DNA from 3 places in the Bacillus mojavensis genome. Region 3 is predicted to be linked to each of the others. Evidence: a T-box and tRNA genes for the amino acid it is inferred to sense, from the RefSeq annotation. Region 3 holds a T-box; the other regions hold tRNA genes.
What was found. The T-box of region 3 lies ahead of thrS (threonine--tRNA ligase). A T-box ahead of a tRNA ligase gene usually reads a tRNA of that ligase, here a tRNA-Thr.
Positions count from the first base shown of each region.

Region 1: it encodes a tRNA-Thr, which carries the amino acid that the T-box ahead of thrS (threonine--tRNA ligase) is inferred to sense. The anticodon was not compared.
Region 2: it encodes a tRNA-Thr, which carries the amino acid that the T-box ahead of thrS (threonine--tRNA ligase) is inferred to sense. The anticodon was not compared.

Region 1 is NZ_CP051464.1:89,540-99,229, forward strand. Features, by position in the region: gene lysS (lysine--tRNA ligase) at 1-376, shown strand, start outside; rRNA gene HC660_RS00485 (16S ribosomal RNA) at 687-2,236, shown strand; rRNA gene HC660_RS00490 (23S ribosomal RNA) at 2,406-5,331, shown strand; rRNA gene rrf (5S ribosomal RNA) at 5,385-5,500, shown strand; tRNA gene HC660_RS00500 (tRNA-Val) at 5,523-5,598, shown strand; tRNA gene HC660_RS00505 (tRNA-Thr) at 5,602-5,677, shown strand; tRNA gene HC660_RS00510 (tRNA-Lys) at 5,715-5,790, shown strand; tRNA gene HC660_RS00515 (tRNA-Leu) at 5,798-5,880, shown strand; tRNA gene HC660_RS00520 (tRNA-Gly) at 5,921-5,995, shown strand; tRNA gene HC660_RS00525 (tRNA-Leu) at 6,010-6,095, shown strand; tRNA gene HC660_RS00530 (tRNA-Arg) at 6,105-6,181, shown strand; tRNA gene HC660_RS00535 (tRNA-Pro) at 6,205-6,281, shown strand; tRNA gene HC660_RS00540 (tRNA-Ala) at 6,289-6,364, shown strand; rRNA gene HC660_RS00545 (16S ribosomal RNA) at 6,540-8,089, shown strand; rRNA gene HC660_RS00550 (23S ribosomal RNA) at 8,259-9,690, shown strand, end outside.
Region 2 is NZ_CP051464.1:157,756-167,445, forward strand. Features, by position in the region: gene salA (iron-sulfur carrier protein/transcriptional regulator SalA) at 1-607, shown strand, start outside; gene gerD (spore germination lipoprotein GerD) at 644-1,201, opposite strand; gene kbaA (KinB-signaling pathway activation protein) at 1,311-1,907, shown strand; gene pdaB (polysaccharide deacetylase family sporulation protein PdaB) at 1,909-2,673, opposite strand; rRNA gene HC660_RS00940 (16S ribosomal RNA) at 3,025-4,574, shown strand; rRNA gene HC660_RS00945 (23S ribosomal RNA) at 4,744-7,671, shown strand; rRNA gene rrf (5S ribosomal RNA) at 7,725-7,840, shown strand; tRNA gene HC660_RS00955 (tRNA-Asn) at 7,886-7,960, shown strand; tRNA gene HC660_RS00960 (tRNA-Thr) at 7,963-8,035, shown strand; tRNA gene HC660_RS00965 (tRNA-Gly) at 8,101-8,175, shown strand; tRNA gene HC660_RS00970 (tRNA-Arg) at 8,213-8,289, shown strand; tRNA gene HC660_RS00975 (tRNA-Pro) at 8,313-8,389, shown strand; tRNA gene HC660_RS00980 (tRNA-Ala) at 8,397-8,472, shown strand; rRNA gene HC660_RS00985 (16S ribosomal RNA) at 8,647-9,690, shown strand, end outside.
Region 3 is NZ_CP051464.1:3,666,993-3,676,682, forward strand. Features, by position in the region: gene HC660_RS19050 (YwhD family protein) at 1-200, opposite strand, end outside; gene HC660_RS19055 (site-2 protease family protein) at 213-872, opposite strand; gene HC660_RS19060 (2-hydroxymuconate tautomerase) at 982-1,170, shown strand; gene HC660_RS19065 (MarR family transcriptional regulator) at 1,213-1,632, opposite strand; gene thrS (threonine--tRNA ligase) at 1,752-3,668, opposite strand; T-box leader at 3,721-3,945, opposite strand; T-box leader at 3,978-4,203, opposite strand; T-box leader at 4,235-4,459, opposite strand; gene HC660_RS19080 (MFS transporter) at 4,512-5,909, opposite strand; gene HC660_RS19085 (Rrf2 family transcriptional regulator) at 5,906-6,379, opposite strand; gene HC660_RS19090 (YwgA family protein) at 6,491-6,991, opposite strand; gene HC660_RS19095 (HD domain-containing protein) at 7,028-8,329, opposite strand; gene HC660_RS19100 (YuzB family protein) at 8,490-8,714, opposite strand; gene zapB (RsfA family transcriptional regulator) at 8,929-9,690, shown strand, end outside.

The DNA.
Region 1 (9,690 bases), 450 kb from region 3:
CGAGGAAACGCTTATCCAGCCGACGTTTATATATGGGCATCCAGTAGAAATTTCTCCTCTTGCTAAGAAAAATCCAGAGGACCCGCGCTTCACAGACCGTTTTGAGCTGTTTATCGTAGGCCGTGAGCATGCAAATGCATTCACAGAGCTAAATGACCCTATTGATCAAAGAGAGCGTTTTGAAGCCCAATTAAAAGAACGAGAAGAGGGTAATGATGAAGCTCATTTAATGGATGAAGACTTCGTTGAAGCACTGGAGTATGGCATGCCGCCAACAGGAGGCTTAGGCATCGGGATCGATCGCCTCGTCATGCTGCTTACGAATGCTCCTTCGATCCGAGATGTACTGTTATTCCCGCAAATGAGACAGCGCTAATGTTAAAGAGCGTCAACCTTGCTAATAGAAGGATGACGCTCTTTTATAATTCCTTTGTTTTTTCTTCAAAAAACTATTGCACTATTATTTACAAGGTGGTATATTATTATTCGTTGCCGCTAAACAAGGCGATGACAAAAAAATAACTTCAAAAAAAGTTATTGACTTCAATAAGACAAAGAGTTATAATAATAAAGTCGCTTAAACGAAGTGACAAAATGATCTTTGAAAACTAAACAAGACAAAACGTACCTGTTAATTCAAGTTTTAAATAAATCGCACAGCGATGTGCGTAGTCAGTCAAACTACTTTATCGGAGAGTTTGATCCTGGCTCAGGACGAACGCTGGCGGCGTGCCTAATACATGCAAGTCGAGCGGACAGATGGGAGCTTGCTCCCTGATGTTAGCGGCGGACGGGTGAGTAACACGTGGGTAACCTGCCTGTAAGACTGGGATAACTCCGGGAAACCGGGGCTAATACCGGATGCTTGTTTGAACCGCATGGTTCAAACATAAAAGGTGGCTTCGGCTACCACTTACAGATGGACCCGCGGCGCATTAGCTAGTTGGTGAGGTAACGGCTCACCAAGGCAACGATGCGTAGCCGACCTGAGAGGGTGATCGGCCACACTGGGACTGAGACACGGCCCAGACTCCTACGGGAGGCAGCAGTAGGGAATCTTCCGCAATGGACGAAAGTCTGACGGAGCAACGCCGCGTGAGTGATGAAGGTTTTCGGATCGTAAAGCTCTGTTGTTAGGGAAGAACAAGTACCGTTCGAATAGGGCGGTACCTTGACGGTACCTAACCAGAAAGCCACGGCTAACTACGTGCCAGCAGCCGCGGTAATACGTAGGTGGCAAGCGTTGTCCGGAATTATTGGGCGTAAAGGGCTCGCAGGCGGTTCCTTAAGTCTGATGTGAAAGCCCCCGGCTCAACCGGGGAGGGTCATTGGAAACTGGGGAACTTGAGTGCAGAAGAGGAGAGTGGAATTCCACGTGTAGCGGTGAAATGCGTAGAGATGTGGAGGAACACCAGTGGCGAAGGCGACTCTCTGGTCTGTAACTGACGCTGAGGAGCGAAAGCGTGGGGAGCGAACAGGATTAGATACCCTGGTAGTCCACGCCGTAAACGATGAGTGCTAAGTGTTAGGGGGTTTCCGCCCCTTAGTGCTGCAGCTAACGCATTAAGCACTCCGCCTGGGGAGTACGGTCGCAAGACTGAAACTCAAAGGAATTGACGGGGGCCCGCACAAGCGGTGGAGCATGTGGTTTAATTCGAAGCAACGCGAAGAACCTTACCAGGTCTTGACATCCTCTGACAATCCTAGAGATAGGACGTCCCCTTCGGGGGCAGAGTGACAGGTGGTGCATGGTTGTCGTCAGCTCGTGTCGTGAGATGTTGGGTTAAGTCCCGCAACGAGCGCAACCCTTGATCTTAGTTGCCAGCATTCAGTTGGGCACTCTAAGGTGACTGCCGGTGACAAACCGGAGGAAGGTGGGGATGACGTCAAATCATCATGCCCCTTATGACCTGGGCTACACACGTGCTACAATGGACAGAACAAAGGGCAGCAAAACCGCGAGGTTAAGCCAATCCCACAAATCTGTTCTCAGTTCGGATCGCAGTCTGCAACTCGACTGCGTGAAGCTGGAATCGCTAGTAATCGCGGATCAGCATGCCGCGGTGAATACGTTCCCGGGCCTTGTACACACCGCCCGTCACACCACGAGAGTTTGTAACACCCGAAGTCGGTGAGGTAACCTTTATGGAGCCAGCCGCCGAAGGTGGGACAGATGATTGGGGTGAAGTCGTAACAAGGTAGCCGTATCGGAAGGTGCGGCTGGATCACCTCCTTTCTAAGGATATTTACGGAATATAAGACCTTGGGTCTTATAAACAGAACGTTCCCTGTCTTGTTTAGTTTTGAAGGATCATTCCTTCGAAACGTGTTCTTTGAAAACTAGATAACAGTAGACATCACATTCAATTAGTAATACAAGATATCACATAGTGATTCTTTTTAACGGTTAAGTTAGAAAGGGCGCACGGTGGATGCCTTGGCACTAGGAGCCGATGAAGGACGGGACGAACACCGATATGCTTCGGGGAGCTGTAAGCAAGCTTTGATCCGGAGATTTCCGAATGGGGAAACCCACCACTCGTAATGGAGTGGTATCCATATCTGAATTCATAGGATATGAGAAGGCAGACCCGGGGAACTGAAACATCTAAGTACCCGGAGGAAGAGAAAGCAAATGCGATTCCCTGAGTAGCGGCGAGCGAAACGGGATTAGCCCAAACCAAGAGGCTTGCCTCTTGGGGTTGTAGGACACTCTATACGGAGTTACAAAGGAACGAGGTAGATGAAGAGGTCTGGAAAGGCCCGCCATAGAAGGTAACAGCCCTGTAGTCAAAACTTCGTTCTCTCCAGAGTGGATCCTGAGTACGGCGGAACACGTGAAATTCCGTCGGAATCCGGGAGGACCATCTCCCAAGGCTAAATACTCCCTAGTGACCGATAGTGAACCAGTACCGTGAGGGAAAGGTGAAAAGCACCCCGGAAGGGGAGTGAAAGAGATCCTGAAACCGTGTGCCTACAAGTAGTCAGAGCCCGTTAACGGGTGATGGCGTGCCTTTTGTAGAATGAACCGGCGAGTTACGATCCCGTGCAAGGTTAAGCAGAAGATGCGGAGCCGCAGCGAAAGCGAGTCTGAATAGGGCGCATGAGTACGTGGTCGTAGACCCGAAACCAGGTGATCTACCCATGTCCAGGGTGAAGTTCAGGTAACACTGAATGGAGGCCCGAACCCACGCACGTTGAAAAGTGCGGGGATGAGGTGTGGGTAGGGGTGAAATGCCAATCGAACCTGGAGATAGCTGGTTCTCTCCGAAATAGCTTTAGGGCTAGCCTCAAGGTAAGAGTCTTGGAGGTAGAGCACTGATTGGACTAGGGGCCCCTACCGGGTTACCGAATTCAGTCAAACTCCGAATGCCAATGACTTATCCTTGGGAGTCAGACTGCGAGTGATAAGATCCGTAGTCGAAAGGGAAACAGCCCAGACCGCCAGCTAAGGTCCCAAAGTATACGTTAAGTGGAAAAGGATGTGGAGTTGCTTAGACAACCAGGATGTTGGCTTAGAAGCAGCCACCATTTAAAGAGTGCGTAATAGCTCACTGGTCGAGTGACTCTGCGCCGAAAATGTACCGGGGCTAAACGTATCACCGAAGCTGCGGACTGTTCTTCGAACAGTGGTAGGAGAGCGTTCTAAGGGCTGTGAAGCCAGACCGGAAGGACTGGTGGAGCGCTTAGAAGTGAGAATGCCGGTATGAGTAGCGAAAGAGGGGTGAGAATCCCCTCCACCGAATGCCTAAGGTTTCCTGAGGAAGGCTCGTCCGCTCAGGGTTAGTCGGGACCTAAGCCGAGGCCGAAAGGCGTAGGCGATGGACAACAGGTTGATATTCCTGTACCACCTCCTCACCATTTGAGCAATGGGGGGACGCAGGAGGATAGGGTAAGCGCGGTATTGGATATCCGCGTCCAAGCAGTTAGGCTGGGAAATAGGCAAATCCGTTTCCCATAAGGCTGAGCTGTGATGGCGAGCGAAATTTAGTAGCGAAGTTCCTGATTCCACACTGCCAAGAAAAGCCTCTAGCGAGGTGAGAGGTGCCCGTACCGCAAACCGACACAGGTAGGCGAGGAGAGAATCCTAAGGTGATCGAGAGAACTCTCGTTAAGGAACTCGGCAAAATGACCCCGTAACTTCGGGAGAAGGGGTGCTCTGTTAGGGTGAAAGCCCGAGAGAGCCGCAGTGAATAGGCCCAGGCGACTGTTTAGCAAAAACACAGGTCTCTGCGAAGCCGTAAGGCGAAGTATAGGGGCTGACGCCTGCCCGGTGCTGGAAGGTTAAGAGGAGCGCTTAGCGTAAGCGAAGGTGCGAATTGAAGCCCCAGTAAACGGCGGCCGTAACTATAACGGTCCTAAGGTAGCGAAATTCCTTGTCGGGTAAGTTCCGACCCGCACGAAAGGCGCAACGATCTGGGCACTGTCTCAACGAGAGACTCGGTGAAATTATAGTACCTGTGAAGATGCAGGTTACCCGCGACAGGACGGAAAGACCCCGTGGAGCTTTACTGCAGCCTGATATTGAATGTTGGTACAGCTTGTACAGGATAGGTAGGAGCCTTGGAAACCGGAGCGCCAGCTTCGGTGGAGGCATCGGTGGGATACTACCCTGGCTGTATTGACCTTCTAACCCGCCGCCCTTATCGGGCGGGGAGACAGTGTCAGGTGGGCAGTTTGACTGGGGCGGTCGCCTCCTAAAAGGTAACGGAGGCGCCCAAAGGTTCCCTCAGAATGGTTGGAAATCATTCGCAGAGTGTAAAGGCACAAGGGAGCTTGACTGCGAGACCTACAAGTCGAGCAGGGACGAAAGTCGGGCTTAGTGATCCGGTGGTTCCGCATGGAAGGGCCATCGCTCAACGGATAAAAGCTACCCCGGGGATAACAGGCTTATCTCCCCAAGAGTCCACATCGACGGGGAGGTTTGGCACCTCGATGTCGGCTCATCGCATCCTGGGGCTGTAGTCGGTCCCAAGGGTTGGGCTGTTCGCCCATTAAAGCGGTACGCGAGCTGGGTTCAGAACGTCGTGAGACAGTTCGGTCCCTATCCGTCGCGGGCGCAGGAAATTTGAGAGGAGCTGTCCTTAGTACGAGAGGACCGGGATGGACGCACCGCTGGTGTACCAGTTGTTCTGCCAAGGGCATCGCTGGGTAGCTATGTGCGGACGGGATAAGTGCTGAAAGCATCTAAGCATGAAGCCCCCTCAAGATGAGATTTCCCATTCCGCAAGGAAGTAAGATCCCTGAAAGATGATCAGGTTGATAGGTCTGAGGTGGAAGTGTGGCGACACATGGAGCTGACAGATACTAATCGATCGAGGACTTAACCTAATTTCTAATGATGTCACACCTGTTATCTAGTTTTGAGAGAACACTCTCAATTGTTTGGTGGCGATAGCGAAGAGGTCACACCCGTTCCCATGCCGAACACGGAAGTTAAGCTCTTCAGCGCCGATGGTAGTCGGGGGTTTCCCCCTGTGAGAGTAGGACGCCGCCAAGCAATTGCACGTTAGTGCAATTATGGAGGATTAGCTCAGCTGGGAGAGCATCTGCCTTACAAGCAGAGGGTCGGCGGTTCGAGCCCGTCATCCTCCACCATTTGCCGGTGTAGCTCAATTGGTAGAGCAACTGACTTGTAATCAGTAGGTTGGGGGTTCAAGTCCTCTTGCCGGCACCACTTTTATATGATATAATATTCAAGTCTCTTGTAAGAAGAGCCATTAGCTCAGTTGGTAGAGCATCTGACTTTTAATCAGAGGGTCGAAGGTTCGAGTCCTTCATGGCTCACCATTTTTAAGCGGGTGTGGCGGAATTGGCAGACGCGCTAGACTTAGGATCTAGTGTCTTTATGACGTGGGGGTTCAAGTCCCTTCACCCGCATTATATAGGATGACAGTTATAAAAACTGGACATCCTGTCTGCGGAAGTAGTTCAGTGGTAGAACACCACCTTGCCAAGGTGGGGGTCGCGGGTTCGAATCCCGTCTTCCGCTCCAACTATACCATCCACGCCGGGGTGGTGGAATTGGCAGACACACAGGACTTAAAATCCTGCGGTAGGTGACTACCGTGCCGGTTCAAGTCCGGCCCTCGGCATTATCATTTGCGCCCGTAGCTCAATTGGATAGAGCGTTTGACTACGGATCAAAAGGTTAGGGGTTCGACTCCTCTCGGGCGCGCCATATATTATTTTAATATGAGGAATCGGGAAGTAGCTCAGCTTGGTAGAGCACATGGTTTGGGACCATGGGGTCGCAGGTTCGAATCCTGTCTTCCCGACCATTTTTATGGGGCCTTAGCTCAGCTGGGAGAGCGCCTGCTTTGCACGCAGGAGGTCAGCGGTTCGATCCCGCTAGGCTCCACCAAAAAAAGATTTAAAAAAAGTTGTTGACTTTGAGAAAGCGACGTTGTATACTAATAAAGTTGCTTTAACAAGGCGATAAACAAAATGATCTTTGAAAACTAAACAAGACAAAACGTACCTGTTAATTCAAGTTTTAAATAAATCGCACAGCGATGTGCGTAGTCAGTCAAACTACTTTATCGGAGAGTTTGATCCTGGCTCAGGACGAACGCTGGCGGCGTGCCTAATACATGCAAGTCGAGCGGACAGATGGGAGCTTGCTCCCTGATGTTAGCGGCGGACGGGTGAGTAACACGTGGGTAACCTGCCTGTAAGACTGGGATAACTCCGGGAAACCGGGGCTAATACCGGATGCTTGTTTGAACCGCATGGTTCAAACATAAAAGGTGGCTTCGGCTACCACTTACAGATGGACCCGCGGCGCATTAGCTAGTTGGTGAGGTAACGGCTCACCAAGGCAACGATGCGTAGCCGACCTGAGAGGGTGATCGGCCACACTGGGACTGAGACACGGCCCAGACTCCTACGGGAGGCAGCAGTAGGGAATCTTCCGCAATGGACGAAAGTCTGACGGAGCAACGCCGCGTGAGTGATGAAGGTTTTCGGATCGTAAAGCTCTGTTGTTAGGGAAGAACAAGTACCGTTCGAATAGGGCGGTACCTTGACGGTACCTAACCAGAAAGCCACGGCTAACTACGTGCCAGCAGCCGCGGTAATACGTAGGTGGCAAGCGTTGTCCGGAATTATTGGGCGTAAAGGGCTCGCAGGCGGTTCCTTAAGTCTGATGTGAAAGCCCCCGGCTCAACCGGGGAGGGTCATTGGAAACTGGGGAACTTGAGTGCAGAAGAGGAGAGTGGAATTCCACGTGTAGCGGTGAAATGCGTAGAGATGTGGAGGAACACCAGTGGCGAAGGCGACTCTCTGGTCTGTAACTGACGCTGAGGAGCGAAAGCGTGGGGAGCGAACAGGATTAGATACCCTGGTAGTCCACGCCGTAAACGATGAGTGCTAAGTGTTAGGGGGTTTCCGCCCCTTAGTGCTGCAGCTAACGCATTAAGCACTCCGCCTGGGGAGTACGGTCGCAAGACTGAAACTCAAAGGAATTGACGGGGGCCCGCACAAGCGGTGGAGCATGTGGTTTAATTCGAAGCAACGCGAAGAACCTTACCAGGTCTTGACATCCTCTGACAATCCTAGAGATAGGACGTCCCCTTCGGGGGCAGAGTGACAGGTGGTGCATGGTTGTCGTCAGCTCGTGTCGTGAGATGTTGGGTTAAGTCCCGCAACGAGCGCAACCCTTGATCTTAGTTGCCAGCATTCAGTTGGGCACTCTAAGGTGACTGCCGGTGACAAACCGGAGGAAGGTGGGGATGACGTCAAATCATCATGCCCCTTATGACCTGGGCTACACACGTGCTACAATGGACAGAACAAAGGGCAGCAAAACCGCGAGGTTAAGCCAATCCCACAAATCTGTTCTCAGTTCGGATCGCAGTCTGCAACTCGACTGCGTGAAGCTGGAATCGCTAGTAATCGCGGATCAGCATGCCGCGGTGAATACGTTCCCGGGCCTTGTACACACCGCCCGTCACACCACGAGAGTTTGTAACACCCGAAGTCGGTGAGGTAACCTTTATGGAGCCAGCCGCCGAAGGTGGGACAGATGATTGGGGTGAAGTCGTAACAAGGTAGCCGTATCGGAAGGTGCGGCTGGATCACCTCCTTTCTAAGGATATTTACGGAATATAAGACCTTGGGTCTTATAAACAGAACGTTCCCTGTCTTGTTTAGTTTTGAAGGATCATTCCTTCGAAACGTGTTCTTTGAAAACTAGATAACAGTAGACATCACATTCAATTAGTAATACAAGATATCACATAGTGATTCTTTTTAACGGTTAAGTTAGAAAGGGCGCACGGTGGATGCCTTGGCACTAGGAGCCGATGAAGGACGGGACGAACACCGATATGCTTCGGGGAGCTGTAAGCAAGCTTTGATCCGGAGATTTCCGAATGGGGAAACCCACCACTCGTAATGGAGTGGTATCCATATCTGAATTCATAGGATATGAGAAGGCAGACCCGGGGAACTGAAACATCTAAGTACCCGGAGGAAGAGAAAGCAAATGCGATTCCCTGAGTAGCGGCGAGCGAAACGGGATTAGCCCAAACCAAGAGGCTTGCCTCTTGGGGTTGTAGGACACTCTATACGGAGTTACAAAGGAACGAGGTAGATGAAGAGGTCTGGAAAGGCCCGCCATAGAAGGTAACAGCCCTGTAGTCAAAACTTCGTTCTCTCCAGAGTGGATCCTGAGTACGGCGGAACACGTGAAATTCCGTCGGAATCCGGGAGGACCATCTCCCAAGGCTAAATACTCCCTAGTGACCGATAGTGAACCAGTACCGTGAGGGAAAGGTGAAAAGCACCCCGGAAGGGGAGTGAAAGAGATCCTGAAACCGTGTGCCTACAAGTAGTCAGAGCCCGTTAACGGGTGATGGCGTGCCTTTTGTAGAATGAACCGGCGAGTTACGATCCCGTGCAAGGTTAAGCAGAAGATGCGGAGCCGCAGCGAAAGCGAGTCTGAATAGGGCGCATGAGTACGTGGTCGTAGACCCGAAACCAGGTGATCTACCCATGTCCAGGGTGAAGTTCAGGTAACACTGAATGGAGGCCCGAACCCACGCACGTTGAAAAGTGCGGGGATGAGGTGTGGGTAGGGGTGAAATGCCAATCGAACCTGGAGATAGCTGGTTCTCTCCGAAATAGCTTTAGGGCTAGCCTCAAGGTAAGAGTCTTGGAGGTAGAGCACTGATTGGACTAGGGGCCCCTACCGGGTTACCGAATTCAGTCAAACTCCGAATGCCAATGACTTATCCTTGGGAGTCAGACTGCGAGTGATAAGATCCGTAGTCGAAAGGGAAACAGCCCAGACCGCCAGCTAAGGTCCCAAAGTATACGTTAAGTGGAAAAGGATGTGGAGTTGCTTAGACAACCAGGATGTTGGCTTAGAAGCAGCCACCATTTAAAGAGTGCGTAATAGCTCACTGGTCGAGTGACTCTGCGCCGAAAATGTACCGGGGCTAAACGTATCACCGAAGCTGCGGACTGTTCTTCGAACAGTGGTAGGAGAGCGTTCTAAGGGCTGTGAAGCCAGACCGGAAGGACTGGTGGAGCGCTTAGAAGTGAGAATGCCGGTATGAGTAGCGAAAGAGGGGTGAGAATCCCCTCCACCGAATGCCTAAGGTTTCCTGAGGAAGGCTCGTCCGCTCAGGGTTAGTCGGGACCTAAGCCGAGGCCGAAAGGCGTAGGCGATGGACAACAGGTTGA
Region 2 (9,690 bases), 520 kb from region 3:
GGATATGATGGGTATTACAGTGCGTCCAACAATTGAAGGAGACAAACTGCTTCCTGTTGAACGCTTCGGTGTAAAGGTCATGTCGATGGGCTTCTTCGTTGAAGAAAATGCTCCTGTCGTCTGGAGAGGGCCAATGCTGGGCAAGATGCTCAACAACTTTTTCCACGAAGTAGAATGGGGAGAAGTAGACTATATCGTTCTCGATCTTCCGCCTGGAACAGGGGACGTCGCACTTGATGTACATACGATGCTTCCGAGCAGTAAAGAAATTATCGTGTCAACGCCGCATCCGACTGCAGCCTTTGTTGCGGCCAGAGCGGGATCTATGGCTATTAAAACAGATCATGAGGTCGTTGGCGTCATAGAGAACATGGCTTATTATGAAAGTGCAAAGACTGGGGAAAGAGAATATGTCTTTGGCAAAGGCGGCGGAGATAAACTTGCTGAGGAGCTTAAAGTGCCTTTGCTCGGCAGAATACCGTTAAAGCAGCCTGATTGGGATAAAGACCAATTTGCTCCGTCTGTTTATGACGCAAGCCATCCAATCGGTGAGATATATCATGACATTGCAAGTAAAGTTGTTGAAAAAATGGAAGTGCAAATATAAAAAGGCGAACCGGGATTTTTTGATCCCGGCTTCCCTTTACTCACCTTCTTTAGCGGTTTCTGCTGCTGCTTTTTTCAGTTCATCTTCGAACTGTTTTTTGTAAAGCGGACTAGAAAGTGTTTCGGTAATTACTTGTTCTAAATAACTGCGGAATTCTTGGCTTTTTGCCAGTTCGCTGTATTTTTTATTCATTCCAGGGTCCTGCATAACACTCATCAGCATTTTCTGATAATCCGGATCCTTCATCAGCTTTTTAATTACTTTTTCATGCTCTGTTTGAAGGGTTTTAGCAAAGCTTTCCGCAAATTCAGTGTCTTCAAAGATGTTTTTCCAAAAATCCGCACCTTTTTTAGAGGTGAGTGTTTTTTCTATTGTTCCTTTAATGGCATCCTGATCAATCACCAGTGCTTCATTCATCGCATCATCGTTCAATAATTCCTTAATTGCTTTCTTTCCATCATCTGTTTTTAATATATCAACAACCATTTTTTTGGTCTGATCATAATCCATATCCGCTGCTTGGTCTTTTGGAGCGCAAGCTGTTACAGATAATATCAAAAAACAGCCCATCAATAGCGTTTTGGCTTTTGACATGCTTAAGCTCCTTTCACATACTTATCTTACTTTTAATATGATTCATCCGGTTGGAATTATACATAACAAAATATCGCGATGTGCGATTTTTGAGGGGTTGAATAAAGAAATGAAAAGCCGTGGCTTAGTTCGTTTTTTCTTTTCTATTTTAGCTGTTGGAGCGGTTGTCACGAGTATTGTGGGTTTTGCTTTAAAATGGGGGGAGTATAAGGAGCTGTTTCTGAATTTTGAAGCGGGCCAGATTTTCTCTGTTTTATTTTGGTTTATCGGTGTCGGCATGATTTTTAGTGTCATCAGTCAAATGGGCTTTTTCGTGTTTTTAACAGTCCACCGGTTTGCTCTCGAAATATTAAGATCTTCATCTTTATGGAATTTACTGCAGCTGTTTTTAATCCTGTTTGTCGCTTTTGATTTAATGTACGTGCGGTTTTTATTTTTTGGAGATAGCGGAGAATCAATGGCTGGCTATGCTTGGCTGCCGCTATTTTTAATGATCTTCGGTTTGCTTACCGCGTATATAAAACAAAAGCAGTCCTCAAAGAAAACGTTTGTGTCATCTTTATTTTTAATGGTTGTGATTACTGCATTGGAATGGTTTCCTGCGCTCAGAGTAAATGATGAGGACTGGCTTTACTTAATGCTCTTTCCGTTAATGGCGTGTAATGCTTTTCAATTACTGATGCTGCCGAAGTTTGCAGCGAAATGATTTATTTTACCTCGGCGGATTTAGCATCTGTGTTTGCTATGAGATCTCCCACGTTGACATTTTTTAACCCTTTTTCTCTTATATGATGGATAATCTCAGGCAGGGCTTCTTCTGTTTGTTTAGCTGAGTCTGAGGCGTGTAAAAGAATAATGTCTCCTCCTGAAACTTGACGGTTTATATTATCGACGATTTTTTCAACACCTGGATTCGTCCAGTCATGGGAATTCACACTATAGTGAACGACTGTATAGTTGTACTGCTTTGCGATTGATAGGACATTTTTATTGAACTGACCGGTAGGAGGTCTTAATAGCCGTATGTCTTTAATTCCTAATTTTTCAAAGGCGGTCTGCGCACGATTAATGTCCTTTTTTATTTCACTATCCTCTAGATTTGCATAGTTTTTATAAGCATAACCCATACTCCCTATTTGATGGCCGTCCTTTACAATGCGAGCCACCGTGTCCGGGTGGCGTTCGGCCCAAGAAGCGGAAAGAAAAAATGTCGCGTTTTTGATGCCGTTGGCTTTCAGGGTATTAAGAATAGGCTCGGCTTTTTTATCGCCCCAGCTGATATCAAAGGTAAGAGCAATGTCTTTTGAATCTGTTTCTCCTTTATAAATGGCTTTCGGTCCGCTGTCAGTCGAAAACACAGGGAGCGGCACAGCTCTTTGAATATAAAAAAAGCTGGCTGCAGCAAATGCGGCGATAAGTATAATAATCAATTGTTTAACGCGTTTTATGTGCCACACATAGAAGTGATTCACTGATGATGCCTCCTTATCTTGTCCATCATTCTTGTGTTACATCTTATGTGCCTGGCCAAATGAATATAACTGTTAAAAGTCTCTTTAAAACCAGATTAATTTAGTTATTGACCTTTTAATAGTAACCATGTTATATTATTATTCGTCGCTGATGAACAGCTGACAACAAATAAAAGCTTCATTAACCTTTTAAAAAAGGTGTTGACTTAAAAGAAGCTGAATGTTATAGTAATAAAGCTGCTTCGTTAAGCAGCATGATGATCTTTGAAAACTAAACAAGACAAAACGTACCTGTTAATTCAAGTTTTATTATAAAATCGCACAGCAATGTGCGTAGTCAGTCAAACTACTTTATCGGAGAGTTTGATCCTGGCTCAGGACGAACGCTGGCGGCGTGCCTAATACATGCAAGTCGAGCGGACAGATGGGAGCTTGCTCCCTGATGTTAGCGGCGGACGGGTGAGTAACACGTGGGTAACCTGCCTGTAAGACTGGGATAACTCCGGGAAACCGGGGCTAATACCGGATGCTTGTTTGAACCGCATGGTTCAAACATAAAAGGTGGCTTCGGCTACCACTTACAGATGGACCCGCGGCGCATTAGCTAGTTGGTGAGGTAACGGCTTACCAAGGCAACGATGCGTAGCCGACCTGAGAGGGTGATCGGCCACACTGGGACTGAGACACGGCCCAGACTCCTACGGGAGGCAGCAGTAGGGAATCTTCCGCAATGGACGAAAGTCTGACGGAGCAACGCCGCGTGAGTGATGAAGGTTTTCGGATCGTAAAGCTCTGTTGTTAGGGAAGAACAAGTACCGTTCGAATAGGGCGGTACCTTGACGGTACCTAACCAGAAAGCCACGGCTAACTACGTGCCAGCAGCCGCGGTAATACGTAGGTGGCAAGCGTTGTCCGGAATTATTGGGCGTAAAGGGCTCGCAGGCGGTTCCTTAAGTCTGATGTGAAAGCCCCCGGCTCAACCGGGGAGGGTCATTGGAAACTGGGGAACTTGAGTGCAGAAGAGGAGAGTGGAATTCCACGTGTAGCGGTGAAATGCGTAGAGATGTGGAGGAACACCAGTGGCGAAGGCGACTCTCTGGTCTGTAACTGACGCTGAGGAGCGAAAGCGTGGGGAGCGAACAGGATTAGATACCCTGGTAGTCCACGCCGTAAACGATGAGTGCTAAGTGTTAGGGGGTTTCCGCCCCTTAGTGCTGCAGCTAACGCATTAAGCACTCCGCCTGGGGAGTACGGTCGCAAGACTGAAACTCAAAGGAATTGACGGGGGCCCGCACAAGCGGTGGAGCATGTGGTTTAATTCGAAGCAACGCGAAGAACCTTACCAGGTCTTGACATCCTCTGACAATCCTAGAGATAGGACGTCCCCTTCGGGGGCAGAGTGACAGGTGGTGCATGGTTGTCGTCAGCTCGTGTCGTGAGATGTTGGGTTAAGTCCCGCAACGAGCGCAACCCTTGATCTTAGTTGCCAGCATTCAGTTGGGCACTCTAAGGTGACTGCCGGTGACAAACCGGAGGAAGGTGGGGATGACGTCAAATCATCATGCCCCTTATGACCTGGGCTACACACGTGCTACAATGGACAGAACAAAGGGCAGCAAAACCGCGAGGTTAAGCCAATCCCACAAATCTGTTCTCAGTTCGGATCGCAGTCTGCAACTCGACTGCGTGAAGCTGGAATCGCTAGTAATCGCGGATCAGCATGCCGCGGTGAATACGTTCCCGGGCCTTGTACACACCGCCCGTCACACCACGAGAGTTTGTAACACCCGAAGTCGGTGAGGTAACCTTTATGGAGCCAGCCGCCGAAGGTGGGACAGATGATTGGGGTGAAGTCGTAACAAGGTAGCCGTATCGGAAGGTGCGGCTGGATCACCTCCTTTCTAAGGATATTTACGGAATATAAGACCTTGGGTCTTATAAACAGAACGTTCCCTGTCTTGTTTAGTTTTGAAGGATCATTCCTTCGAAACGTGTTCTTTGAAAACTAGATAACAGTAGACATCACATTCAATTAGTAACACAAGATATCACATAGTGATTCTTTTTAACGGTTAAGTTAGAAAGGGCGCACGGTGGATGCCTTGGCACTAGGAGCCGATGAAGGACGGGACGAACACCGATATGCTTCGGGGAGCTGTAAGCAAGCTTTGATCCGGAGATTTCCGAATGGGGAAACCCACCACTCGTAATGGAGTGGTATCCATATCTGAATTCATAGGATATGAGAAGGCAGACCCGGGGAACTGAAACATCTAAGTACCCGGAGGAAGAGAAAGCAAATGCGATTCCCTGAGTAGCGGCGAGCGAAACGGGAACAGCCCAAACCAAGAGGCTTGCCTCTTGGGGTTGTAGGACACTCTATACGGAGTTACAAAGGAACGAGGTAGATGAAGAGGTCTGGAAAGGCCCGCCATAGAAGGTAACAGCCCTGTAGTCAAAACTTCGTTCTCTCCAGAGTGGATCCTGAGTACGGCGGAACACGTGAAATTCCGTCGGAATCCGGGAGGACCATCTCCCAAGGCTAAATACTCCCTAGTGACCGATAGTGAACCAGTACCGTGAGGGAAAGGTGAAAAGCACCCCGGAAGGGGAGTGAAAGAGATCCTGAAACCGTGTGCCTACAAGTAGTCAGAGCCCGTTAACGGGTGATGGCGTGCCTTTTGTAGAATGAACCGGCGAGTTACGATCCCGTGCAAGGTTAAGCAGAAGATGCGGAGCCGCAGCGAAAGCGAGTCTGAATAGGGCGCATGAGTACGTGGTCGTAGACCCGAAACCAGGTGATCTACCCATGTCCAGGGTGAAGTTCAGGTAACACTGAATGGAGGCCCGAACCCACGCACGTTGAAAAGTGCGGGGATGAGGTGTGGGTAGGGGTGAAATGCCAATCGAACCTGGAGATAGCTGGTTCTCTCCGAAATAGCTTTAGGGCTAGCCTCAAGGTAAGAGTCTTGGAGGTAGAGCACTGATTGGACTAGGGGCCCCTACCGGGTTACCGAATTCAGTCAAACTCCGAATGCCAATGACTTATCCTTGGGAGTCAGACTGCGAGTGATAAGATCCGTAGTCGAAAGGGAAACAGCCCAGACCGCCAGCTAAGGTCCCAAAGTATACGTTAAGTGGAAAAGGATGTGGAGTTGCTTAGACAACCAGGATGTTGGCTTAGAAGCAGCCACCATTTAAAGAGTGCGTAATAGCTCACTGGTCGAGTGACTCTGCGCCGAAAATGTACCGGGGCTAAACGTATCACCGAAGCTGCGGACTGTTCTTCGAACAGTGGTAGGAGAGCGTTCTAAGGGCTGTGAAGCCAGACCGGAAGGACTGGTGGAGCGCTTAGAAGTGAGAATGCCGGTATGAGTAGCGAAAGAGGGGTGAGAATCCCCTCCACCGAATGCCTAAGGTTTCCTGAGGAAGGCTCGTCCGCTCAGGGTTAGTCGGGACCTAAGCCGAGGCCGAAAGGCGTAGGCGATGGACAACAGGTTGATATTCCTGTACCACCTCCTCACCATTTGAGCAATGGGGGGACGCAGGAGGATAGGGTAAGCGCGGTATTGGATATCCGCGTCCAAGCAGTTAGGCTGGGAAATAGGCAAATCCGTTTCCCATAAGGCTGAGCTGTGATGGCGAGCGAAATTTAGTAGCGAAGTTCCTGATTCCACACTGCCAAGAAAAGCCTCTAGCGAGGTGAGAGGTGCCCGTACCGCAAACCGACACAGGTAGGCGAGGAGAGAATCCTAAGGTGATCGAGAGAACTCTCGTTAAGGAACTCGGCAAAATGACCCCGTAACTTCGGGAGAAGGGGTGCTCTGTTAGGGTGCAAGCCCGAGAGAGCCGCAGTGAATAGGCCCAGGCGACTGTTTAGCAAAAACACAGGTCTCTGCGAAGCCGTAAGGCGAAGTATAGGGGCTGACGCCTGCCCGGTGCTGGAAGGTTAAGAGGAGCGCTTAGCGTAAGCGAAGGTGCGAATTGAAGCCCCAGTAAACGGCGGCCGTAACTATAACGGTCCTAAGGTAGCGAAATTCCTTGTCGGGTAAGTTCCGACCCGCACGAAAGGCGCAACGATCTGGGCACTGTCTCAACGAGAGACTCGGTGAAATTATAGTACCTGTGAAGATGCAGGTTACCCGCGACAGGACGGAAAGACCCCGTGGAGCTTTACTGCAGCCTGATATTGAATGTTGGTACAGCTTGTACAGGATAGGTAGGAGCCTTGGAAACCGGAGCGCCAGCTTCGGTGGAGGCATCGGTGGGATACTACCCTGGCTGTATTGACCTTCTAACCCGCCGCCCTTATCGGGCGGGGAGACAGTGTCAGGTGGGCAGTTTGACTGGGGCGGTCGCCTCCTAAAAGGTAACGGAGGCGCCCAAAGGTTCCCTCAGAATGGTTGGAAATCATTCGCAGAGTGTAAAGGCACAAGGGAGCTTGACTGCGAGACCTACAAGTCGAGCAGGGACGAAAGTCGGGCTTAGTGATCCGGTGGTTCCGCATGGAAGGGCCATCGCTCAACGGATAAAAGCTACCCCGGGGATAACAGGCTTATCTCCCCCAAGAGTCCACATCGACGGGGAGGTTTGGCACCTCGATGTCGGCTCATCGCATCCTGGGGCTGTAGTCGGTCCCAAGGGTTGGGCTGTTCGCCCATTAAAGCGGTACGCGAGCTGGGTTCAGAACGTCGTGAGACAGTTCGGTCCCTATCCGTCGCGGGCGCAGGAAATTTGAGAGGAGCTGTCCTTAGTACGAGAGGACCGGGATGGACGCACCGCTGGTGTACCAGTTGTTCTGCCAAGGGCATCGCTGGGTAGCTATGTGCGGACGGGATAAGTGCTGAAAGCATCTAAGCATGAAGCCCCCCTCAAGATGAGATTTCCCATTCCGCAAGGAAGTAAGATCCCTGAAAGATGATCAGGTTGATAGGTCTGAGGTGGAAGTGTGGCGACACATGGAGCTGACAGATACTAATCGATCGAGGACTTAACCTAATTTCTAATGATGTCACACCTGTTATCTAGTTTTGAGAGAACACTCTCAATTGTTTGGTGGCGATAGCGAAGAGGTCACACCCGTTCCCATACCGAACACGGAAGTTAAGCTCTTCAGCGCCGATGGTAGTCGGGGGGTTCCCCCTGTGAGAGTAGGACGCCGCCAAGCAGTTTTATCTATTTCTACCATGTTTGTTTATGAAGCTTATATCATTCCGCAGTAGCTCAGTGGTAGAGCTATCGGCTGTTAACCGATCGGTCGTAGGTTCGAATCCTACCTGCGGAGCCATTGCTTCCATAGCTCAGCAGGTAGAGCACTTCCATGGTAAGGAAGAGGTCAGCGGTTCGAGCCCGCTTGGAAGCTTTATTTAAATGCATTACTCTTACCAAGGTTTCTCAAAAAAGAGAAAGCTTTTTTTATTGCGATATGCGGAAGTAGTTCAGTGGTAGAACACCACCTTGCCAAGGTGGGGGTCGCGGGTTCGAATCCCGTCTTCCGCTCCATTATTTCATCCCAACGGGATTCGATACAAGTGAAAGTGCGCCCGTAGCTCAATTGGATAGAGCGTTTGACTACGGATCAAAAGGTTAGGGGTTCGACTCCTCTCGGGCGCGCCATATATTATTTTAATATGAGAAATCGGGAAGTAGCTCAGCTTGGTAGAGCACATGGTTTGGGACCATGGGGTCGCAGGTTCGAATCCTGTCTTCCCGACCATTTTTATGGGGCCTTAGCTCAGCTGGGAGAGCGCCTGCTTTGCACGCAGGAGGTCAGCGGTTCGATCCCGCTAGGCTCCACCAAAAAAGATTCAAAAAAAGTTGTTGACTTTGAGAAAGCGACGTTGTATACTAATAAAGTTGCTTTAACAAAGTGATAAACAAAATGATCTTTGAAAACTAAACAAGACAAAACGTACCTGTTAATTCAAGCTTTAAATAAATCGCACAGCAATGTGCGTAGTCAGTCAAACTACTTTATCGGAGAGTTTGATCCTGGCTCAGGACGAACGCTGGCGGCGTGCCTAATACATGCAAGTCGAGCGAACAGATGGGAGCTTGCTCCCTGATGTTAGCGGCGGACGGGTGAGTAACACGTGGGTAACCTGCCTGTAAGACTGGGATAACTCCGGGAAACCGGGGCTAATACCGGATGCTTGTTTGAACCGCATGATTCAAACATAAAAGGTGGCTTCGGCTACCACTTACAGATGGACCCGCGGCGCATTAGCTAGTTGGTGAGGTAACGGCTCACCAAGGCAACGATGCGTAGCCGACCTGAGAGGGTGATCGGCCACACTGGGACTGAGACACGGCCCAGACTCCTACGGGAGGCAGCAGTAGGGAATCTTCCGCAATGGACGAAAGTCTGACGGAGCAACGCCGCGTGAGTGATGAAGGTTTTCGGATCGTAAAGCTCTGTTGTTAGGGAAGAACAAGTACCGTTCGAATAGGGCGGTACCTTGACGGTACCTAACCAGAAAGCCACGGCTAACTACGTGCCAGCAGCCGCGGTAATACGTAGGTGGCAAGCGTTGTCCGGAATTATTGGGCGTAAAGGGCTCGCAGGCGGTTCCTTAAGTCTGATGTGAAAGCCCCCGGCTCAACCGGGGAGGGTCATTGGAAACTGGGGAACTTGAGTGCAGAAGAGGAGAGTGGAATTCCACGTGTAGCGGTGAAATGCGTAGAGATGTGGAGGAACACCAGTGGCGAAGGCGACTCTCTGGTCTGTAACTGACGCTGAGGAGCGAAAGCGTGGGGAGCGAACAGGATTAGATACCCTGGTAGTCCACGCCGTAAACGATGAGTGCTAAGTGTTAGGGGGTTTCCGCCCCTTAGTGCTGCAGCTAACGCATTAAGCACTCCGCCTGGGGAGTACGGTCGCAAGACTGAAACTCAAAGGAATTGACGGGGGCCCGCACAAGCGGTGGAGCATGTGGTTTAATTCGAAGCAACGCGAAGAACCTTACCAGGTCTTGACATCCTCTGACAATCCTAGAGATAGGACGTCCCCTTCGGGGG
Region 3 (9,690 bases):
AGAAATTTAATTCCTTTTTCAACGACGCTGCGGGCGTGCATCGCGCCGATGTCAACGAACGCTTCTTTTTCCTCTACATCGACGAATACAGGGGAAATGTTATCAAGGCTGAGTGCCCCTACGCCAAATCCGCCGTGTCCGTCTGTCGGATCACTTTTGATAATATTAAACCCGATTGATTTTTTCTTTTTTTCTTCCATGAGTTCTACCTCCTACAAAAGCGGTTGAAATATCGCTGAAAACAGCTGTAAAATCCGATCTCTTCCGGCATTTAGCAGCGGCCAAAGCACGTAGGATCCGAGCGGTGTCACAAACAGTACCAAAAAGACGATAAAGCCGTAGCTTTCCGCTTGCGTCATCTTGGCACGCGCCCCCGGCGGGACGAGATCTTCAATAATACGATAGCCATCGAGCGGCGGCAGCGGCAGCAGATTAAATAAAAACAGAACGAGGTTCAGCTGTATCCAGATTGAAAAGAACTGATCCAGTCCTGTACTGAATGCCGCAAGCAATTCCATTCCGTAAGCATGCATCAACACTAACAAAGAGAAACCGATAAACGCAAGAATCAGGTTACTGATCGGCCCGGCAATGGATACGAGTACGCCGGCCAAACGAGGTTTCTTAAAGAAACGGCGATTGACGGGAACAGGGCGAGCCCATCCAAAGCCGGCCACCAGGATCAAAATGGTTCCGAACGGATCAAGGTGTTTGATAGGATTCAGCGTCAGTCTTCCTTCTCTTTTCGCCGTATTGTCACCAAATTTATATGCGACATAGGCGTGAGCGAGCTCATGCATTGTAAACGAAACAATTAAAGTAATGACCAAATATGGCATTAGAGACAACGGATAATATAAAAAACGGTCCAAGTGAAATGATCCCTCTTTCTGAAAATGCAAGAATTTACTTTATTCAGTATACTATAAGAAGCCTCTTTTCCTAAAGAGAGGAAAACGATATAAAGGAGGATTCACACCTATGCCATACGTAACCGTCAAAATGCTTGAAGGCCGTACAGACGAGCAGAAACGCAATCTAGTTGAGAAAGTAACAGAAGCCGTGAAAGAAACGACCGGTGCCTCTGAAGAAAAAATTGTTGTCTTTATAGAAGAAATGAGAAAAGACCATTACGCGGTCGCAGGCAAACGCCTCAGCGATATGGAATAATCTTTTATAAAGCCGGCGCTTCGCAAGCCGGCTTTTTCATCTCTATTTCGTCATTTTTTCAATAATGGCTAAAAACGATGCCTTCTCTTCGGCAGTTAAACGTTCAAACATGCCGTCAATCAGCTGCTGGCGGTTTTGGATCATTTGAAGAGCCGCTGCCTGCCCCGATTCAGAAAGCGTAATCCATACGGTGCGGCGGTCATTGTTATTTCTGGATCTCTCAATAAACCCTTCCTGCTCTAAGTGGTTCAGAGCGGTTGTGGTGGCAGAGGGAGACAGTGTGACCTCCTTCAGAATATCCTTTATGGTGCAGCTCCCATGTCTGTATATGATCCGCAGAATAAATCCTCTTACATTATTCACGTGTTTTGGAACGGTGGCTTCATCTAATTGCTTCGTGCTTTTCAAATATTTTGTAAGTGCGTGATCCAGCAAATTTGCTTCCAGTTTGTCATGGTCCATGTAGATTTCCCCATTTCGAGATGCATTCATAACATACGAACGATATGATTTACTTATTATTTTACTGATACCAGACAGGGAAAGTCAAAAAAGCAAACAGCGAATTCGCAACTTTTCTCCTACATGCTTCGATTTTTCACCTGTTTGACAATATTCTCTTTAAATACCTGAAAAGGAACTTGTTCACTCTTCTGATGTCCGAACTGACGGACGTTTACCGCCTTTTCATTCACTTCCTGATCCCCAAGCACCAGCATGTACGGGATTTTCTGCATCTGTGATTCTCTGATTTTGTAGCCAAGCTTTTCATTGCGTTCATCAATATTGGCCCTTATCCCGAGCCGCTTTAGCTCACTCTGCACTTTTTTGCAGTAGTCCATATGAACGTGAGAAACCGGTATAATTTGGACCTGCGTCGGCGCAAGCCAGACTGGGAAAGCTCCGCCAAAATGCTCGATCAAAATGCCGAAGAAACGGTCAATTGAGCCGAATACCGCCCTGTGAATGACGACGGGACGAACCTTTTCATTGTGCTCATTTATATATGTTAAATCGAATTTTTCAGGCATTTGAAAATCAAGCTGGATTGTGGCGCATTGGTGGCTCCGTTTCAGAGCGTCTTTAATATGAAAATCGATTTTCGCTCCGTAAAACGCTCCATCCCCTGCGTTTACTTCATAAGGAAGACCCAGGTCCTCCAGGACGTGTTTCAAGGCGTTTTCAGACATTTCCCACACGCTGTCTTCACCTGATGAATCCTCAGGGCGAGTGGAAAGTTCAACCGTATACTCGAAACCGAATGTGCGGTATACCTCGTCAATCAGCCGAATGGCTTCTTTGATTTCACTCTCGATTTGATCTTCCCGAACAAAGATATGTGCGTCATCCTGGCAGAACGTCCGGACGCGGAGCATTCCGTTTAGAGCACCGCTGTATTCATGGCGGTGCACCTGGCCGAACTCCGCCATACGAATCGGCAGATCCCGATAAGAGTACAGGCTGTTTTTAAAGATGAGCATATGGCCAGGGCAATTCATTGGCTTCATTGCAAATGCAGTATCATCTACTTCTGAAAAATACATATTGTCGCGATAGTGGTCCCAGTGCCCCGACTGCTCCCATAACCGCTGATTCATCATAAACGGCGTACGCACCTCGGCGTAGCCGGCATTTGTTTGCAGCTCACGCGAAAAGCGTTCCAGCTCATTGCGGACAATCTGCCCTTTTGGCAAATAAAACGGCATTCCCGGCGCTTCTTCCGAGAACATAAACAGCTCTAATTGTTTTCCCAGCTTGCGGTGATCCCGTTTCGCTGCTTCTTCCAGCATATGCAGATGCGCCTCAAGATCTTTTTTCTTTTGAAACGCAACACCGTACACCCGCTGAAGGACTTCATTTTGGCTGTCTCCTCGCCAATAAGCACCTGACACCCGTGTTAATTTGAACGCCTTGATCATTCCTGTTGAAGGAAGATGCGGCCCGCGGCACAGGTCAACAAATTCTCCCTGCTGATACAGCGTAATGTTCTCGCCGCGCGGAATGTCTTTCAAAATTTCCAGCTTAAACGGCTCGCCTTTTTCTGCAAAAAGCGCTTCAGCCTCCTCGTAAGAAACCTCTACTCGCTTGATATTCATATTTTCGTTTATAATATGCTTCATCTCTTTTTCGATGGCCTCTACATCTCCGGAAGTCAGACTCCGATCAAGCTTCATATCATAATAAAATCCGTCTTCAATGACAGGCCCTATTCCCAAGGACACTTCGCCGTACAGCCGTTTCACTGCCTGAGCCAGCACATGCGCTGATGTATGGCGAAGCACCTGTAAGCCTTCTGGAGAATCCAGTGTGATAATTGAAAGCTCAGCATCTTCCTCCAGCTTAAAGCTGACATCAACGAGCCGGTCATTAACCTGTCCCGCTGCTGCTTTCTTTTCCAGACTGGAGCTGATGGACGCAGCCGCCTCTTTGACTGTAGTGCCTTTCGGATATTCCTTTACCTGTCCGTCCGGAAGCTGAATACTCACATGTTTACTCATTTCAAACACTCCTTATTAATTATTGTATATAAAAAAACACACCCGTCCCTCTGTAAGGGACGAGTGTGTAATTAACCCGTGGTTCCACCCAAGTTCCCAACGAACATTTATGTTCATCGGCTCGGTGCTATAACGCAGCATCAACGGCATTGGATACTGATTGTTCCCCAATGCTGCTCCAAGGCGGTAAATGATATCCCTAAGCTGGGAAGCTCGCACCTTTCCTTCCCTCTCTGAAAACCGTAAATATCATTCATGTCCTTTTCATCGCATTTCTATATTTATATAAAAAAACACACCCGTCCCTCTGTAAGGGACGAGTGTGTGATTAAACCCGTGGTTCCACCCAAGTTCCCAACGAACGTTCATGTTCATCGGCTCGGTGCTGTAACGCAGCATAAACGGCATTGGATACTGACTGTTCCCCAACGCTGCTCCAAGGCGGTAAATGATATTCCTAAGCTGGGAAGCTCGCACCTTTTCTTCCCTCTCTGAAAACCGTAAATATCATTCATGTCCTTTTCATCGCATTTATTGACTCATATAAAAAAACACATCCATCCCTCGCAAGGGACGAATGTGTTAATATTCGTGGTTCCACCCAAATTCCCAACAAACATACATGTTCGTCGGCTCGGTGCTGTAACGCAGCATGACGGTATCAGATACTTGATTTCCCCGATACGGCTCAAAGGCGGTAAGCTGCTTTCTCTGCGTTAGGAAGATTTCAGCTGGTCCTTCCCTCTCTAGAAACCGTAAAAAGCATCTCATGTCCTTATCAGTGCCTGTTTCAATAATTTCATATATCTTACTATAAATTCCTTGAAAAGACAATGGATGATTTTAAGATGATGCAGAAGCTGACGTTTCTTTATGAAAAGTCAGAAACCGCCACACAAGGAATGCGGCAAGACTGTATGCGGCGCCCATCATCAAAAACGTAAATCCAGCTCCGGCGTACCAAGTGGCGGACAGATGAATGACCATTCCGGAAACCGCCACGCCAACCAATGCCCCGATTTGCCGGTTGGCATTTAAAGCTGCTCCTGCGATATTTGCATGCTCCTGTCCCGCAGTCTTCATAATCACAGCCGTCATGGCAGGAACCGTAATGCCAACACCAAGATTCATGGCAGATGTCAGAACCGCAAGCTGCCAGTAAGGCAAATCCGGAGAAACCATGACAAATAACAGCAAAGCCATGATGCAGCTGACAGCCATTGAAACAAACATAAGAAGCCCCGCTTCAAAACGGTTCGCCAGCCGGGCAAACAGCAGATTTCCGACCACAAAGACAGCCATCATCGGCAATAGTTCGACTCCCGCTAAAAAGGAACTTGCGCCTCTCGCTTCCTGCAAAAATAGACTGAGCATAAACATGCCGCCGAAAAGAGCAAAATTCAGCAAAAACCCAACGAACTGCGTTGCCGAGAATCGTCCGTTTTTATATAATGACGCAGGCAGAATAGATGTTGCCGAAAAAATCTCTCTCAGAATAAAAAGCACAAACGCCAAAACGGCCGCTGCGAAAGCACCGAGAATGGAAGGCGAACTCCAGCCTATTGAAGCGCCCTGTATCAGCGCAAATGAAAGAAATCCGAGAGCCGCCATTCCAAGCAGATGCCCTGTGATATTCACCCGGCTGCCTTTTCCCGGGAAACTGCTGAGCGTTCGATAGGCACAAATAAGCGCCGCAACCCCTAACGGCACATTGATCAGAAAAATACTCTGCCACCCTGCCGCATTCACCAGAACACCGCCGATAAAAGGCCCCAGTCCGGAGGCGGCGGAGACGAGAGCGGCCCACAAGCCAAACATTTTGGCCCGCACCCGTTCATCAGGGTAAGAGGCAGCCAAAAGGCTGAGTGAACTCGGCATAAACAAAGCCGCGCCAAGTCCCTGCAATAGACGGCCTGCGATCAGCATTTGGCCATTTGCTGCTACAGCGCATAGACAAGAGGCAAGAACAAAAACGGCCAAACCCAGTATATAAATCGTCTTTGAGCCGTAACGATCAGCCATCGCGCCGCCGGCAAGCAGAAGCGAAGCAAATGTAAGCATGTACCCGTCTACAACCCACGTCACACCTGAAAGTGAAAGGGAAAGAGCGTTTTTCATATCAGCAATAGCAACATTCACCACAGTCACATCAAGCGTAGCCATGAGAAAACCGAGAGCGAGCACGATTAACACTGAGATGCCTGTTGATCCTGATTGATGTAAAGGCCCGCTGTTTTTCATTGCCATTGCCCTTTCAGCTGATGATGTACCCAATCATCGATTTTTTTGAGGTCATAAAGCTCCCCGATTCTGTTCATGACACCCTGCAAGGTTTCTTCCTTCATGAGCGAAGCCCATTTATGCTCAATCTCCCCCATTACCGTTTCCAGCACACAGGGATCTCCGCTCTCAAATACCGATGGCAAAAGACCTTTCCCTTGATACATGGAACCTCTTCCTTCAACAGCTTGATAGACATCATAGAGGGTAATCTCCGTCAAAGGCTTCGTTATCGTAAAGCCACCCTTCGTTCCTGGTATAGATTCTGCCAAACCAGCCTGCACCAAAGTTCTCATCAGCTTTTTCAGATAAGACGGAGACATGTGCAAGCGCTGGCTGATCGCCTCTGATGTTAAAGAGGCCTGCACGGGCAGCCGTGACAGTAACAGCAGTACAGAAACTCCCTGCTCCATTCCCGATTTCATTTTCATTATGCTCACTCCTGGTTCATTATGGATAACTATTATCCACAATAGATCCATTAGCAGGATTTGTCAATAAAAAAAGCAAAAGAAACGTTTCGTTTCTTTTGCTTGGTATGGTTAACACATCTGCTTCAGCTCTTCTATGTATTGAAGCGCTTCGTCATATTCTTCATTGGTATACTTTTGCTTGCTTTTGATTGTAAATACTTTTTCTTTCTTTTCCTCAGCCTCAAGCCCGTCAAAGTATAGAATCGTGGAGACCAGCTCTAAAAACCGTGATGAACGGCTGTTTACACTGTCAATATAGCGCTTGATATCAGGCATATCAAGATCGGCGTGGTCTAAAAACGCGGAGCCCGTCTCTGTCAGCGAATAACGGTATTGAAAGTAGCCGCCCTTTTTTTCCTTTACCTCATGCAGGAATCCAAGGTTGCACAGCTCTTCAATTTGGAGCGTCAGTTCCTCCGAATACGGCCCGTAAAAATGAAAATCATATTTCTCATAGAAAGGAAACTGCATTTTCTTCGCAATATAAATCATTTTTTGCAGCTTCTTTCGCCCGATGATTTCTCCAGAATCCGAGAACACCTTCATCAGTTTTGCATGTTCTTTCAACAAATTCCCGACATCTCCTTTTTCCTTCTTTACCAATTTCTATGTCAGTCCCAGCAGCTGCCGGATTTTCATTTTCGCTTCCGGGTGTTCAGAGCCGTCATAAATCAAGTCCTTCGGATAGTACAGCTTATGATCCGTCCGCCGCTTTCCGGAGATAGATTCCACAATAGCCGACTGTCTGGACAGCTCTTTAATTTGACCGTTTTGCGTCAAGAGATGGATCGGCAAACGCTCCTCTTCCTCTCCTGGACGGTAAAAGTCGTATGGCAGATCTGAAGAAGAATCCACGACCAAATAATAGCTCGGATCGATTCCAGCCTCTTTGAATAATGAGGTCAGCTCAAAATAGGCCGACATCTCTTCATTCGGATTAAATTCAACGTATTGGAACAGCTGGCGGTTAATGAATCTGCGGCACAAATCGGATAAAATCGGGTCTTCTTCATCCTCCCAGGCCTGGAAGTAATACAAAATAATAGATTCATCCAGCTTCAAATAATCCTCCAGCGTCAGTTTCCCTTCAAAAATAGAATAAAAATGAACCGGAGCATGAGTGAACACATAACCTTCATCATGGAGCTGCTTCGCTCTGTGGAGAATCTTCGTTAAAATAACCTCCGCGCTTCTCGTCACTGGGTGGAAATAGACCTGCCAGTACATTTGGTAGCGGCTCATGATATAGTCTTCTACAGCGTGCATTCCGCTTTGTTTAATGACGATCTGATCCTCACGCGGGCGCATTACCCGGAGAATCCGCTCCATGTCAAAATGGCCGTAGCTGACGCCTGTATAGTAAGCGTCGCGCTGCAGATAATCCATGCGGTCCGCGTCAATCTGACTCGAAATCAGGCTGACCACTTGTTTGTTTTTATATGTTTTGGCAATGACTTCAGCAACATCCTGCGGGAAACGCGGGCTCACCTTTCTGAGCACCTGGTTAACCTCTGTGTCTCCCAAAATGATATCTCTTGTAAAATCTTCGTGGTCAAGATGAAAGACTTTCTCAAATGAATGCGAGAACGGCCCGTGCCCGAGATCATGAAGCAGCGCCGCGGACAAACAGAGTTCGCGCTCACTGTCATCCCATTCAGGACGGCCTTTAAAGACATCATCAACCATTCTCCTGACAATTTCGTAGACACCGAGAGAATGGTTGAACCGGCTGTGCTCAGCGCCATGGAAGGTCAAATACGTCGTGCCGAGCTGCTTAATTCTGCGGAGACGCTGAAATTCGCGGGTTCCGATCAGATCCCATATCAGCTTGTCCCGTACATGAACATAGCGGTGCACCGGATCTTTAAACACTTTTTCTTCTGATAATTTTCCATTTGGATACGCCATCGTCATTCCCTCTTTTTTTTAGCCGTGTTTCTATTATATCGACTCTATTCTTTGAAAACATCCTTGAATTTGTCCGGCGATTTGTTCCATCTTTCCGAAAAACACATCATGTGAAGCAAAAAAGCCTGACCAGAGGGCCGAGGCTATGAAAAAATATGTTTTACTTTTTTAATTTCTTTTTTACTTTGTCAATCAGCTCATCCTCTGTCGGAGCTGACAGCGGGCGATTGTTCACAAAAGCAAACGATTTTTTCCGTCCGGGCCCGCAATAAGATTGACACCCTATCTCAACCTTTGCATCCGGGTCTACTTCTTTTAACCGCGGCAGCAATGTTTTGATATTAGTGGCTTGGCAATCATCACACACTCGAAATTCATTAGCCATGACGTACGCTTCCCTTCATTTCTATGTTCATCTATGTTTTAAACCTAAAATCGCTTTATCAAAAAAATCACATCGCTCTTCATTGTACAAGGATTCGACTGTTCCTGCAAGCCGCTCCAGCCTCCGTATCTCCTATTCTTTCAGCCAACTTGTATAAATATTTTCCATTCTGGACATTCTAATATCATGAAAAGAAAAATGGGAGTTGAGATAAATGACAAAACAGCGACAGGACGCTTGGTCAGAAGAAAATGATTTGCTTTTAGCCGAAACTGTGCTTCGGCATGTAAGAGAAGGCAGCACTCAGCTGAATGCCTTTGAAGAGGTCGGCGATAAATTAAATCGGACATCCGCAGCCTGCGGATTCAGATGGAACGCGGTAGTGCGCCATCAATATGAAAAAGCGCTTCAGCTTGCAAAAAAGCAGCGAAAACAGCGCATGAGAGCTCTCGGAAACGGGCAGCCTGCGAAGAAAAGACTGTTATATCAGCCTCCTGCTGTTGATCCTGAAACAATTCAAGAAACTGCAGTGCAGGAGGAGCAGGTAAAGCCTGAAACCCCGACTGCCGAAAATGAGAAGCAGGTTTTGATGTCAGGCGAGCACATGCCTTTTGTGGATGAAAGCTTTAAGGAAGAGTTAGCTAGTCTATCACACTTATTGTCTCCTCAAACGTCTGCGCCTGATATGACGATGGGTGATGTCATCAGATTCCTGCAGAATTACGAAGGCAATCATGAGCAATCCTCAGCTTTAAAAATGGAAAATGAGCGTTTAAAGAAAGAAAATCAAGAATTACAAAGCAAAATAGAACAGCTGGAAGCAGACGTTCAAAAACTTGAAAAAGATCAAAAAACGATCCAGGAAGATTATGAAACCTTGGTAAAAATCATGAATAGAGCAAGAAAACTAGTTTTATTTGAAGAAGACGAACATGCCTCTCCGTCCTTCAAAATGGACCGGAACGGAAATTTAGAA